DNA from 2 places in the Bacillus sp. 0209A genome. Region 1 is predicted to be linked to the other one. Evidence: riboswitches for the same ligand, from Rfam matches in the RefSeq annotation. Region 1 holds a riboswitch; the other holds the start of a gene.
The links. A riboswitch is a leader RNA that binds a small molecule or an ion and turns the genes downstream of it on or off. The one in region 1 is predicted to bind S-adenosylmethionine.

Region 1 (7,465 bases):
GAAATGTCACTAGGCTCATGGGAAGGGAAAAAACAAGAGGATATTGAAAGAAGCGAACCTGATCTTTTTCATGCTTATTTACATCATCCCGAAGCTTATCGCCAGCCGGGATGTGAAACATTTTTTGATCTTGAAAACCGGGGAAGGCTGGCTCTCCAAGCGATTTTAGACAGCCATTCTTCCGGCAATATTCTCTTGGTTACCCATTCTGTCTTTATATTAATGCTGTTAAATATCATAAAGGGAAGACGCGTTAATGACATATGGAATTCTGCTTACATACATGATACATCATTGAGCCTTGTGGAATTTGATGAAAATGGAACAGCCAAAATAGTAGTAGAAGGGGACGGGAAGCATCGGAAACCGATTCCCGCTTTCTAATAGAAAAACCATCTGCCAAAGGCAGATGGTTTCTATCTTACTTATACAAGCTGTGTTTGTTTAGCTCTTGCCTGCTTCGCTGCCTCAACCATATTTTTTAAGGCTGCAACCGTCTCTTCCTGTTGTCTTGTTTTCAATCCGCAGTCTGGATTTACCCAGAAGCGGTCAGTCGGACAGACGGCAAGCGCATCCACGATAATGTCGTACATTTCTTCAATTGACGGCACTCGAGGGCTGTGAATGTCATATACACCAAGGCCGAGCCCTTTCAAATACGGATGGTCTTTTAAGTAATCTAAAAATCCTCCGTGGCTTCTGCTGTGTTCGATTGTAATCACATCGGCATCAAGATCATTGATCGTATCGACAATGTCTTCGAAGTTGCTGTAGCACATATGTGTATGAATTTGCGTCTCGTTTTTCACGGAAGAAGTGGTTAATCTGAATGCTTCAGCCGCCCAAGTCAAATACTCATCCCAATCGCGGGTTTTCAATGGAAGGCCTTCTCGCAGCGCTGGCTCATCGACTTGAATGATTTGAATGCCTGCGTCCTCAAGCGCTTTTACTTCTTTGCGAAGGGCGAGCCCGATTTGGAAGGCGATATCTTTTCTCGAAATGTCGTTTCGAGGGAAAGACCAGTTTAAGATTGTAACTGGGCCGGTCAGCATTCCTTTCACATGCTTGGATGTCAATGACTGTGCATATAACGTGTCTTTCACTGTCATCGGTTCAATAAATTCAACATCTCCGTAAATGACTGGCGGGCGGACACAGCGTGAGCCGTATGATTGAACCCATGCGTATTTTGTGAAGGCAAAGCCGGCCAGCTTCTCACCGAAGTATTCGACCATGTCTGTCCGTTCAAATTCACCGTGAACAAGGACATCAAGTTCCAATTCTTCCTGAATATCAATCCATCGTTTTGTTTCTGCATTGATAAAGTTTTGATACTGTTCATCAGACCACTCATTTTTCCGCCATTTTTGGCGTGCGCTCCGCACTTCAGCAGACTGCGGGAAGCTTCCGATCGTAGTCGTCGGCAAAAGCGGAAGGCCGAGAGATTCATTTTGCAGGGCTAAACGTTCTTCAAACGGAATCGGGCGTTTGAAGTCTTTATCGGTTAATTGCTCAAGCTCTTTCTTCTGTTCGGAATTCGCGCCTGTTGCAAACTGTTTGAGCGCCTGAATATCCGTTTTAGCCTGCTGAATGTGTTCGCTGATCGCCGCTTTTCCTGATACTAAGCCTTCTTTCAAAGATGTCAGCTCGGCTAGTTTTTCTTTTGCGTACGATAATCCGTTCAGCAGATCCTTTTCCAAATGCTCGTCAGGGTGCTTCGCTACCGGAACGTGCAGCAGGCTGCTGGAAGGCTGAATCCACAGTTCATCCACTTTTGCAATGCTGAGAATATCAAGAACGGCATCGAGACGTTCTTCGAGATCCGATTTCCAAATGTTGCGTCCGTCGATCACGCCGGCTGCCAGCACTTTGTCTGCTGGAAAGCCGTGTGTTTTCAGCTGTTCCAGGTTTCTGCCCTTATCGTGAACGAAATCAAGGCCAATTCCCTGCACTGGGTAAGAGATGAGCTCTTCGTAAGCATCAACAGAATCAAAATACGTTTGCAACAGCACATTCAAGGATGAAAGTTCACTTGTGATGTTTTCAAATAATTCTTTTGCGCCGCGGACATCTTCGCTAGAGGCTGTAACAAGCGCCGGCTCATCGATTTGAACCCATTTTACGCCTTCTTCTTCAAGTTCTTTCAAAAGCTGTACATATAACGGCACAAGACGTTTTTGGATCGCTTTTGCTTCAGACGGTTCATAGCCTTTAGCAAGCGTAACGAACGTATAAGGGCCGACAATCACAGGTTTTGTTTCAACGCCGTATTCCTGTTTGATCCGGCGGTAATCTGTGAGCTGTTTGTTTCTTGTCAGGCGGAATTCAATGCTTTCGTCATATTCAGGAACGATGTAATGGTAATTTGTATTAAACCATTTTGTCATTTCACTAGATACGGCGTCTTTTATTCCGCGGGCGATAGCGAAGTATGTATCGGTAGCGTCAGTCAAATGTCTGAATCGTTTCGGAATCCAGTTGAAGCTGATTGCTGTGTCGAGTACATGGTCATACTGTGTGAAATCAGAAACTGGCACAACATCAATCTGCTGGTCGATTTGTGTTTTTACTGCGGATAAAAAGAGGTCGTCGATTTGCTTTAAAAACGTATCTTTATCAGTGCTGCCTTTCCAATACGCTTCAAGCGCTTTTTTCCATTCTCTGTTCAGTCCGATTCTTGGAAATCCTAAATTCGATGTTTTGATGGTTGTCATTGTTTCTCCTCCTTTTTATGTAAAACACTCTCGTTAACCCGCGGATACAGGCTGCTAAGAGGTTTTCTCACAACAAAAAGCCTCTTTCCCATGAGAGAAAGAGGCTTTTCTGCGTAAAACACTGCCTCTCTCATCTCTCAGACACAATCTGATGGAATTAGCACCGTGCCTTATGAGACATCAGTCTCGGCGCGAAAAGCAGTGCGCCCCATTTCACAATGGAATTACGGTCGGTTGCTGTTGGGGTCAAAAGGCCAATCCCTCGCCCAACTCTCGATAAGAGAAAATATTATTAATTTTTTGAAAAGTTGAATCATTTGTTGGTAATCTTAACAGTAATTCAAATTTGTTGTCAACATAGAATTTGAAATTTTATTTACTATATGTGGTTTATGTTATATAAGAAAAATAATTTTATAGGGTCATCAAATGTGATTGCGCTGCTCTTTCTGCCAGCTCATCAGGAGCGGTTAAATACAGGAATCCATTACCTGCCAGCGTTTTTGCAATATCGAGAGGGAGTGTTCTGCGGACCAGCTGTGCATAAACTTCAGTTTCAGAAAGCTTTCGTTGAAATGATTCTTCTTCATAGCTTTTGATTAAAGCAAGCGCTCCGCTGACATGAGGGGCAGCCATTGAAGTGCCGGTAAGCTTACCGTACTTCTTGTTAGGAAGGGTGGACACTATATTTTCTCCCGGTGCCACAAGATCAATCTCTTTATTAGCGTTAGAAAATTCTGATAATTCACGCGCTACGGAAACAGATCCAACCGCGATCACTTCATTATAAGCCGCAGGATAGGAAAGCTCTTCTGTTCGTTCGTTTCCGTCACCTTCATTTCCCGCTGCGCAAACGACAAGCACTCCGTTTTTGACGGCGTTTTTCACCGCTTCTTCAAGCTCCGGCACATCGTTCGGTCCGCCAAGGGACATCGAGATGATATCGGCTTTCTGTTCCACAGCGTAGTTAATGCCGTTAATAATCCATTCATATTGGCCGCTGCCGTTTGCACCGCCAAGAACCTTCACAATCAATAGGCTTGCCTCAGGCGCGACCCCGGCAATGCCGCCGTTTGAATCGTTAGCTGCAATCGTTCCGGCGACGTGTGTGCCGTGTCCGTTGTAGTCGGAAATCACATCTTCCTTGCCACCGTCATCATCCGTGAAGTTCTTTCCGCCGATGACTTGGTTTTTTAAATCAGGATGGCTTATGTCGCAGCCCGTGTCCAATACAGCAATTTTCACATTTTTTCCTTTTACCCCTTTTGCCCATATTTCTGGCGCCTTAATCACTTTAACGCCTTCAGGAAGCTCGTTTACATCCATGATCTGCTCATTCGTCACATACGGGATCAAGCGGATTTCACCATTCATAAAAAAGCCCTCCTTTTTTATGCTTGCAAGTGGATACAAGGATGTTGCTTCACATTATATGAAAAAAGCAACCGCTCGGACAGAGCCATTTGAAGCATTTTGAAAAAATAGGATACAACCCAAAGAATTAGTAATTTTCAAAATATTGGATGGCTTCAGCTTGTATGACTGGGATTCAGCTGTCAGTCAAGTTATAATAGTGTTTGGGGAAAGGAGTAGTGTGATGAAACTGAATGAAAAATTATATGCATTTTTTTCAGAGTATGTGGAACAAATGGCTGATGAATGGATTGAAACGATGGAAGAAAGCGATCCGAATTCGATTTATGCCTTACATAATGCATCTGTAACGGAAGAATTGAAAGAACAGGACAGAGAATTTTACCGGCATCTGAATGACATGTATGTTTTACCGGAAAAACAATTTCTCGAAGAATTTCAAGTGTGGGTTATTGAGCTGACGAACGATCAAAAGCATCTCGACACTCCGGTTCAGTATGTGATTCGGGAGTTTATGAGAAACCGGAGATTATATACGAAGTATTTTGAGAAGTTCGCAGAAGAAAATGAGTCGGCGTTTGAACCGGGAGAGAAACAAAAATGGGCCGATTTGATTGTAAAAGTCTTTGACTTTACCATTTATACATTTGTCGATCACGCTGAAGCGAATGCCAAACAGCAATTAAACGCTCAGAGAGAAATGATATTGGAATTAAGCTCGCCTGTCATCACCTTGAGCAAATCAACAGCTCTGCTGCCGCTTGTCGGTGACATTGATACCGAACGGGCAAAGTTCATTCTGGAAAACACGCTTCATGCTTGTGCAAAAAGACGCGTGGAGCATCTGTTAATCGATCTATCAGGTGTGGTGGTGGTTGATACGATGGTGGCGCACCAAATCTTTAAATTGATTGAGGCGCTCACTTTAATCGGTGTCAGGTCAACCCTGTCAGGAATCAGGCCTGAAATCGCGCAAACCGCTGTACAGCTTGGGATTGATTTTTCGAATATCACAATTAAAACCAATCTTGCCCAGGCATTAAACTATCATCAATAAGAAAAAAATCCGCTATCAACCGATAGCGGATTTTTATGAGGCAAAACATAAGGATACGAGTAAAGATCCCGCGAATAACAAGAGAACGAGGCAAAAGAACAGCCAATCGCGGCGGTTTACGGTCAGTGTCCGGTAATATGTCCGGTTTCTGCTTCCTGTAAAACCTTTTGATTCCATCGCAAGCGCTGTCCGTTCCGCTTTTCTGATGGCGCTTGCCAACAGCGGGATGGTATACCGCTTTAGCGCGCTGATTTTCTCAATGAAGCCGCTCTCCGCCGCTCCTCCTCTGATTTTATGAGCCTGCTGGATCAGCTGGATTTCATCCTTTAGCAGCGGAAGAAAACGAAAGCCTGCAATGACCCCATATGCAAGCTTTGGTGAGAGCTTGCATTGCTGGACAAGGCTCAGCATAAATAAAATCGGATCGGTCGTAAAAACAAACATCATCGATAAGGCGGAAAAGCACAAAATACGAAACCCGAGAGAAATGCCGACAGAGACATTATCGCTGTTGATTGAGATAGGGCCGGCTTGAAACAAGAAATTATCCGGAGTTGTCGGGACCTTTCCAAAAACAGCGGCTGTCCATACGCATCCGAATGCTAAAATCAAAAATGGAATCGTAAACAAAAACCATTTTTTCAAGGGGATTCTGGCCGCCAATAGGACACCGGCAACGATGATGATATAAAAACACGCAGGGGTGTAAGGATTGTAAATAAACGACAGCATGACGACACAGCAAAAAACCGCCGCCGCTTTCACTGCCGGATTAATGAGATGTAACGGCTGCTTCATCACGCACCTCCTCTTGGCGGGCCATCCATTCATATAGAAGGGGGAGGGTGAGCTTTGCTTTTTGGACAAGCCCTTTTTCCTGAGAAAATAACTGCGCTGGAGATCCGTCAAAATCCAGATTCGTATCGTGGAGAACAAGAACGCTGTCGGCATACGAAGAGACAAGCTCCATATCGTGCGTAATCATAAGGACAGCGCTTCCTTCTTCCTTGATACGCTGAATCATATCCATGCATTCAGCAGCCGTGCGGGCGTCCTGGCCAAAGGTTGGTTCGTCTAATAATAAAACCTTTACATTATGCATGAGCATGGTAGCGACGCTCAGGCGCCGTTTTTGCCCTTGGCTGATCGCAAACGGATGATGATCAGCCAAATGCGCAAGACTGAAACGATCCAGCAGATGCTGCGCTTTTCCCTTAGTTTCAGCATTTGCTTTTTGGCCGAAAATCAGCTCGTCATACACCGTATCGGTGACGAACTGATGCTCTGGGTTTTGAAAAACAAATCCCAAACGTTTTCGCAGTTCTTTTTCTTTATATGACTGCAGCGGCTGATCATATAGAAGAATCTTGCCGCTTTGCGGCTTCATAAGACGTGCTAGAACAGATAAAAGCGTCGATTTTCCAGTGCCGTTCGGGCCGACAAGCGCCGTCAAAGAGCTTTCGTGCAATGAAAAGCTCAGGTCTTTGAAAATCGTCTGCTGTCCTCTTGCGAATGAAAGGCAACTGACTTCCAGCACACTCTCCCCAGAAGGAGCTTCTTTCTTTTCTGCATACTCGGCAGGAAAAGGCTCTTTGAACAGCGTTTCCTTTGATAAAGTAAACGGCATATTCCGCTTTTTCTGCAGATCAGACACTTTTGGAATCGCGATGCCCATTTGCTTTAGGGTTGCCGCTTCGTGCTGAAATAGATCTTGTGTTCGGCCATCCAGCGCTTTTTTTCCTGCTTTGTCCAGCACGATCGTTCTTTCAACCCAAGGCGTCCAGTCATCAAGCTGATGCTCAATCACAAGGAGGCTGAAGCCTTTATCACGCTGAAGATCTTTCATCATGTGAACGAACTCCCTCGCTGAATAAGGATCTAGAAGAGAAGTCGGCTCGTCTAACATAATGAGCTCGGGCTCCATCGCTAAAATACAGGCGAGCGCAACTTTCTGCTTTTGTCCTCCTGACAGAGTGGATATTGTTTTTTCTTTTAAATGAGCAATACGTAATTTTTCTAAAACCGCATCGATCTTCTCCGTCATCTCTTCTTTCGGAATCTGCAGATTTTCCAGCCCGAAAGCGATTTCGTCTTCCACCGTCAGCATGCAAAACTGCTGATCGGGGTCCTGAAAGACGACTCCGGCATACTGGGCTACTGTTTCGGAGGCTCCAGGGTCTGTGACCGGCTTTTCAAGTAAAAATACATGCCCCGACTGTGTACCGTCGCAAGCCTCCGGGTAGAGACCGTTTAAACAAAGGGCGAGCGAGCTTTTTCCGCACCCGCTCGGTCCTAGCAATAAAGCGCATTCTCCTTTTTG
Region 2 (7,465 bases), on a different contig from region 1:
TAAATGCTTAGGCGTCCTGCCTAAACACCGCCGTCATCACATCCTGTGAAAGTCTGCCAATGCTCGTCCTTCCTAGACTACAAGGGTTTTCAATCACGCTGAATAGATGACAAAATCCTAAAACAAAACCCGTTTTAGGATTTTGTCAACAATTTGAGGGCTCCGCATGCGGAGCCCTTTCAAAGAAGCACTGTTTTAGGTTTTTAAAACAAACTGTGTTAAAATAACCTCGATTATTTTATTGAGGGGGAAGAAGATGTCGTTAACTTTTTACTGGTACCCTAAATGCGGAACGTGCCGCAAAGCAAAGAAATGGCTTGAAGAGCATGGAAAAGAAATCAACGAAATACATATTGCAGAGCAGCCTCCAAGCAAAGAAGAACTAAAAGCGCTTTATGAAAAAAGCGGACTGGATCTCAAAAAATTTTTCAACACGAGCGGCATGAAATACCGCGAGCTCAATCTCAAGGAAAAGCTGTATCACATGTCGGAGGACGAACAGCTTGAACTGCTGGCTTCAGACGGAATGCTGATCAAACGACCGCTTACAACAGACGGCGAAAAAGTGACAGCCGGTTTTAAAGAAGACCAATTTGAAGAAAACTGGGCTTAATGTCAATTTTTTTTGAAAAGTATGGTATCTTCTTATTATAGTGCTGTAAAAAATGGAGGGATTCAATTGAGCATACCTAAAGATTTGCGTTACTCAGGAGAACACGAGTGGGTAAAAGTTGAAGGAGAAAAAGCCAGAATCGGGATTACGCATTTTGCCCAGTCCGAGCTAGGCGATATCGTGTTTGTCGAACTTCCTGAAGTGGGCGCTGAAATCAAAGCGGACGAGCCATTCGGCAGTGTTGAATCCGTTAAAACGGTATCTGAGCTTTATGCGCCGATTAACGGAACTGTTGTGGAAATTAACGAAGATCTTGATGACAGTCCGGAATTCGTAAACGAATCTCCGTACGAAAAAGCATGGATGATCGTCGTTGAGCCGTCTGACGCTTCTGAAATTGAAAAACTGATGACAGCAGAGCAATACGAAGAGATGACACAGGAAGACTAAAGCAGGATAGCTGTAAAGGCAATTGGACACGCTAACGTTATGGGAGGTGTCCAATATGGCTTTCAGCAAACAAAAGCTCGATGTCACCAATGATGTGACAGGCCGCTTTCAACATGGCCGGCTCTCGTTATATCATGAAAATGAGAGGATCGGCCAAATGACAAGCATGAATGAATATGAGCTTAAGTCCGGTTATTCCTTTGAAAATGAGAAATTTTATAAGACAGCCGATGTGGTCTCGGGAAACGACGCAAAATATGTGGATTGTGACTACGAAAACGGCTGGTGTTAATGTTGGCGGTGAATTTCACTGCCTTCTTTTACAATCTGAACGTTTCAAATTTGACGCGGCAGGTGAAGAAGATGAAGATGGATGAGCTGGAAAAGGTTATGATTGTCGAAGGGAAATCAGATAAAGAGAAAATCGAAAGCGTCCTGGATGAACCGGTGCGCATTATCTGCACAAACGGAACAATCAGCCAGCTGAGGCTTGAGGAATTGGCTGACGAGCTTTATGATAAAGACGTCTATATATTAGTGGATGCTGACGAATCAGGCGAGAAATTGAGAAAACAACTGAAAAGAGAATTTAACGAAGCCTGCCATCTGCATATCGACAGAGCCTATAAAGAAGTGGCGGCTGCGCCCAGACACCACGTCGCCTCTGTATTGCTGCGCGCGAATCTGAATGTCCATACTATTTTTCTTGAAAGAAAGTCCCGAGGTGTATAGCATGAAAGAACTCCAGGAACACGAGCTTGAGCACATTGCTGATGATGTGTATCTTCTGTATTTATATACTCCGTTTTGCGGCACTTGCCAGCTTGCAAGCAAAATGCTGACAGTGGTGAAAGAAATGCTGCCTGATGTCGCCTTCTATCAAAACAATGTCAATTACTCTCCGACATTCGCAAAAGCCTATCAAATTGAAAGCGTCCCTTGTTTTCTGCTGTTTAAAGGAGGAAAAGTGGTTGAAAGAGGATATGCGTTTCATTCCGTTTCTTATTTATATGAGCTGATCAAACAAAAATCATCTTCCGCATCCCATTTATGACATATTTCTCAGCGCATTCCAATGAAATTGTCGTTCGTTTTATAAAGGGGTTCGTGCGCCAGAGAGAGAAATGTCTATGTATGACCAACAAATAGGAGGTTGTACATATGGAGAAAGCGGAAGTTTTGGAAGATGAGTATCAGCATCTGTTTTTAAAACCCCTTTTGAGCGCTTCAACATTGCTTATTACCTTCCAAGGAGAAACAGAAGCCTTAACCGTCTCAATAAACGAACAGGGAGAAATGAAAAAAATTTCTCCGCGCCAACCGTCCAACCTGACCTTTTACGGAAACCAATCCGAAATCATTCATTTATTGCACGGAGACATTTCCCTTCAGCATCTGATTCAGAGCGGAAGCCTAAAAGTCAAGGGGTCCTTCAGAGCCCTGTTAAAGCTTGAAGCGATTCTTTGGCTGACGAATGGTTTTTTTCAGAGGATTGTGAATAATTAAAAAATAGCAAATTATTATAATAGTAAAAGTTGACATCATTTATTTTATTGACATGCAATCATCCGCCATGCTATTCTACATTAAGAATTTCCGGACGAAAAAGACTATATATTTCTCTTATCAAGAGAGGTGGAGGGAAGTGCCCTATGAAGCCCGGCAACCATCAACACTGTTGAAATGGTGCCAATTCACACGAAGCGTTCAGCTTTGAAAGATGAGAGAAAGGCATTTTATATAAGCCTTTCTGCTCAAGTGTGCAGAAAGGTTTTTCTTTTGCAGAAAACCCCGGAAGATTTCTTAGAATAGTGTTAAGGCAGGTGATTGCTTTGATCAATCTTCAAGATGTTTCAAAAGTGTATAAGTCGAAACATGGAGATGTCAATGCTGTCCAAAATGTCTCGCTTTCCATTAAAAAAGGTGAGATTTTTGGAATTATAGGATATAGCGGAGCTGGTAAAAGTTCCTTAATCCGTCTGCTGAACGGCCTTGAGAAACCAACCTCAGGAACCGTGGAAGTGGCGGGAACCAAGATTAATGAAGTAAACGGACGCGGGTTAAGAAACGCACGCCATGACATCAGCATGATTTTCCAGCACTTCAATTTGCTTTGGTCGCGGACCGTCAGAGATAACATCATGTTTCCTCTGGAAATTGCCGGGGTGAAAAAGAGCGAGCGTATCAAGCGCGCCAATGAACTGATTAAACTGGTAGGTTTAGAAGGAAAAGAAAAATCTTATCCGTCTCAGCTGAGCGGCGGACAAAAGCAGCGTGTCGGAATCGCCAGAGCGCTCGCAAACAATCCGAAGGTTCTCCTTTGTGATGAAGCGACATCAGCACTAGATCCGCAAACGACAGATTCAATTTTGGATCTATTGTCCGATATTAATGATAGACTCGGTTTGACAATTGTGCTGATCACGCACGAAATGCATGTGATCCGCAAAATCTGCAACAGAGTCGCTGTCATGGAAAACGGAAAGGTTGTGGAAGAAGGCGAAGTTCTCGATGTCTTCAAAAACCCGAAGGAAGACATGACAAAACGGTTTGTTCAGCAGGTGACAGAGCCGGAAGAAACGAAAGAAACGCTTCAGCACCTTCTTGATGAAACAGCATCAGGAAAAATGGTTCAGCTCACATTTGTCGGTGATTCGGCTGAACAGCCTCTGATTACAGAGATGATCAGAAACTTTAATGTCAGCGTCAATATTCTGCAAGGGAAAATCTCGCAGACGAAGGATGGAGCCTACGGTTCACTGTTTATCCATATTGACGGAGACGAGGAAGAAGTGCAAAACGTGATCGGGTTTATTAATGACAAACAGGTGAAAGCAGAGGTGATCACGAATGTTTGAAAAATACTTCCCGAACGTTGATTTAACAGAATTGTGGAACGCGACATATGAAACCCTTTATATGACGCTGATCTCTTTGCTGTTTGCTTTTGTCATCGGGGTGATTCTCGGCTTGCTGCTCTTTTTGACAAGTAAAGGGAGCCTCTGGCAGAATAAAACGATCAACTCTGTGATTGCGGCCGTTGTCAACATATTCAGGTCGATTCCGTTCCTTATTTTAATTATTTTACTGCTAGGATTTACGAAGTTTTTGGTCGGCACGATCTTAGGGCCAAACGCCGCATTGCCGGCGCTGGTTATCGGCTCGGCACCGTTTTACGCGCGCCTTGCTGAAATCGCGCTCCGTGAGGTGGATAAAGGTGTTATTGAAGCCGCTAAATCAATGGGAGCTAAGACGTCTACGATTATTTTCAAAGTGCTGCTTCCGGAATCTATGCCGGCTCTTATTTCTGGTATCACGGTTACGGCGATCGCTTTGATCGGCTCAACGGCAATAGCCGGAGCCATCGGTTCAGGCGGCCTTGGAAACCTTGCGTACGTAGAAGGCTATCAGTCGAATAATACTGATGTGACCTTCGTTGCTACTGTGTTTATTTTAATCATCGTGTTTATTATTCAAATCATCGGTGATGTCATAACAAATATTATAGACAAACGATAAGGGAGGATTTACATTGAAAAAGCTATTTTTAGGTGCATTACTGCTTGTATTTGCAGGAGTTATGGCTGCCTGCGGTTCGAATAACGCCGAATCTGGTAAGAAAGAAATTGTCGTTGCTGCGACAAAAACACCGCATGCGGAAATTTTAAAAGAAGCTGAACCACTGTTGAAAGAAAAAGGCTACACGCTGAAAGTGAAAGTGCTTAGTGATTACAAGATGTACAACAAAGCTTTAGCTGATAAAGAAGTGGATGCGAACTACTTCCAGCACATTCCTTACCTTGACCAAGAAATGAAAGAAAACACAGATTACAAACTTGTGAATGCCGGTGCTGTTCACTTAGAGCCATTTGGTATTTACTCTAAAAAATACAAATCACTGAAAGACCTTCCAGACGGCGCGACCATTATCCTGACAAACAACGTCGCTGAACAAGGCCGTATGCTTGCAATGCTTGAAAATGCTGGATTAATCACACTTGATTCTAAAGTCGAAACAGTTGACGCAACATTGAAAGACATTAAGAAAAACCCGAAAAATCTTGAATTCAAAAAGGTAGCGCCTGAATTAACGGCAAAAGCATATGATAACAAAGAAGGAGACGCGGTCTTCATCAATGTAAACTATGCGATCCAAAGTAAATTAAATCCTAAAAAAGACGCGATTGAAGTGGAAGCAACGAAAAACAACCCATACGCTAACATCATCGCAGTAAGAAAAGGCGAAGAAGATTCTGACAAGATTAAAGCGTTGATGGAAGTTCTTCACTCTAAAAAGATCAAAGACTTCATCGAGAAAAAATACGACGGAGCTGTGCTTCCTGTATCTGAATAAGACTGAAACCCCGGATAAGAAATCCGGGGTTCAATTATTGACAAAGCCATAAAACGATATTCGTTTTATGGCTTTGTCATCTTTTCAGCGTGATTGAAAACCCTTGAAGTCTAGGAAGAACGAGCATTGGAGCAGAGCGAATGTTGTAATTCGTGAGCACCAACGCGGAGGTCTGACAACGAATGCGAGGGTTTGCTGACACGGTGAAACCCCGGATGAGAAATCCGGGGTTTTTTTCGGGTATTTTCCTAAAAGCTGTTCATAATAAAAAGGAATGTTAAACAGATGGAGGGATTTTCTTTGAATCAAGACAGAGGAAGCATGCAGGACGCGCTAAAACAATATAAATTAGGTCTAGGCACATTCGAACAAAAGATGCCGCTGATGGGGAGAAAGTTCAACGAGTTTACTGAACAATGCTTTGCCGGAAACTCACTGACTGAAAGAGAAAAACAGCTGATCGCCCTTGGAATCGCCATCAATGCCCAGGATGAATATTGTATGATCTATCATACAAAAGGCTGTCTGGATGAGGGAGCGACAGAAGAGAATATTCTCGAAGCTGTCAGTGTGGCAGCGGCGTTTGGAGGCGGAGCGGCTCTTAGCCAGGGTGTGACAGTTGTACAGCAGTGCATAGAGGAATTCGGAAACACCACGCATTAAGAGAAGGAATATTCCGAAAAACGATTCTCATTTGTTCTAAAAGGATGCTTTCGTCTCATCTGCCGCTATTTCAAGCCATATCCTTTTTGCGGCATCCATCAGAGCGCTGATACAATAGAAGCAAATAAATGAAGGGATTGATTCATTATTTGCAACAGCCAGGATAGACTGAACCTCGATTATACGTCAGAAATGGAAAAAGCGATGCAGCTGTCTCACGGAATTGGATACGAGGAATACGGACGCCGGCTGGAAACAAGAATGAAAGTAGAGCGGCAGAGAGAGCTTGATTATGCAAAGAGCAAGCGGATTTCTGCGGGAGCTTATTGAGAAAATCAATCTTCTAAAAAAGGGTGGGAATCCACTCTTTTTCTTTTTCAATCGCTTTAATAAAGTGCTGATCTTTGTTAAACTTGAGAAATGTGCAAGGCACGATAAAAAGTTGTATTTACTTTTCATTTGTTATAAAATTAGAATGAGAATAAAATGAGAATAATGATTATATATTTTTGGAGGTATAGATATGGCTGCTTCAACATTAACGATCAAAGGTCTTCACGTTGAAATCGAAGGGAAAGAGATCTTAAAGGGTGTAAACCTTGAAATAAAAGGCGGAGAGTTCCACGCAGTAATGGGACCGAACGGAACTGGTAAATCCACTCTTTCAGCTGCTATTATGGGGCACCCTAAATATGAAGTAACAAAAGGCAGCATCACGCTTGACGGCAAAGATGTACTGGAGATGGAAGTGGACGAGCGCGCGCAGGCGGGTTTATTCCTTGCGATGCAGTACCCTAGTGAAATCAGCGGTGTGACAAATGCCGACTTCCTTCGTTCAGCAATCAATTCGCGCAGAGAAGAAGGCGATGAAATTTCTCTCATGAAATTCATCCGCAAAATGGACGAAAACATGGAGTTCCTTGAAATGGACCCTGAAATGGCTCAGCGCTACCTTAACGAAGGCTTCTCCGGCGGAGAGAAAAAACGCAACGAAATCCTTCAATTAATGATGATTGAACCGAGAATCGCCATCCTTGATGAAATCGACTCAGGTCTTGACATTGATGCTCTGAAAGTTGTATCTAAAGGGATCAACAAAATGCGCAGCGAAAACTTCGGCTGCCTGATGATCACGCACTATCAGCGCCTGTTAAACTACATCACTCCGGATGTTGTTCACGTTATGATGCAAGGCCGCGTTGTAAAATCCGGCGGTGCAGAACTTGCACAGCGTCTCGAAGCAGAAGGTTATGACTGGATTAAACAAGAACTTGGTATTGAAGACGAAACTGTAGGCCAAGAAGCGTAAGCGTTAGGGGGATTAACATGACACTAGATACAAAACTATCCGTAGATCAGGAGTATCTCAAAAGCTTTTCCGAAAA

Region 2: it holds a riboswitch for S-adenosylmethionine, as region 1 does, so the genes downstream of both, metN (methionine ABC transporter ATP-binding protein MetN) here and metE (5-methyltetrahydropteroyltriglutamate--homocysteine S-methyltransferase) in region 1, are expected to answer to the same signal.

What each region holds. Positions count from the first base shown of each region.
Region 1 covers NZ_JBAIZV010000001.1:678,933-686,397, reverse strand. Annotated here, with positions in the region: gene V6D44_RS02805 (histidine phosphatase family protein) at 1-384, shown strand, start outside; gene metE (5-methyltetrahydropteroyltriglutamate--homocysteine S-methyltransferase) at 426-2,714, opposite strand; SAM riboswitch class I at 2,842-2,997, opposite strand; gene isp (serine protease Isp) at 3,129-4,088, opposite strand; gene rsbRB (RsbT co-antagonist RsbRB) at 4,312-5,145, shown strand; gene thiX (HMP/thiamine ABC transporter permease ThiX) at 5,179-5,943, opposite strand; gene V6D44_RS02780 (ABC transporter ATP-binding protein) at 5,918-7,465, opposite strand, start outside.
Region 2 covers NZ_JBAIZV010000002.1:872,712-880,176, forward strand. Annotated here, with positions in the region: gene V6D44_RS09585 (arsenate reductase family protein) at 257-613, shown strand; gene gcvH (glycine cleavage system protein GcvH) at 680-1,063, shown strand; gene V6D44_RS09595 (YusG family protein) at 1,119-1,355, shown strand; gene V6D44_RS09600 (toprim domain-containing protein) at 1,433-1,795, shown strand; gene V6D44_RS09605 (thioredoxin family protein) at 1,797-2,117, shown strand; gene V6D44_RS09610 (SCP2 sterol-binding domain-containing protein) at 2,225-2,569, shown strand; SAM riboswitch class I at 2,684-2,790, shown strand; gene metN (methionine ABC transporter ATP-binding protein MetN) at 2,896-3,921, shown strand; gene metP (methionine ABC transporter permease MetP) at 3,914-4,582, shown strand; gene metQ (methionine ABC transporter substrate-binding lipoprotein MetQ) at 4,596-5,417, shown strand; gene V6D44_RS09630 (carboxymuconolactone decarboxylase family protein) at 5,703-6,080, shown strand; gene V6D44_RS09635 (hypothetical protein) at 6,273-6,410, shown strand; gene sufC (Fe-S cluster assembly ATPase SufC) at 6,604-7,389, shown strand; gene sufD (Fe-S cluster assembly protein SufD) at 7,407-7,465, shown strand, end outside.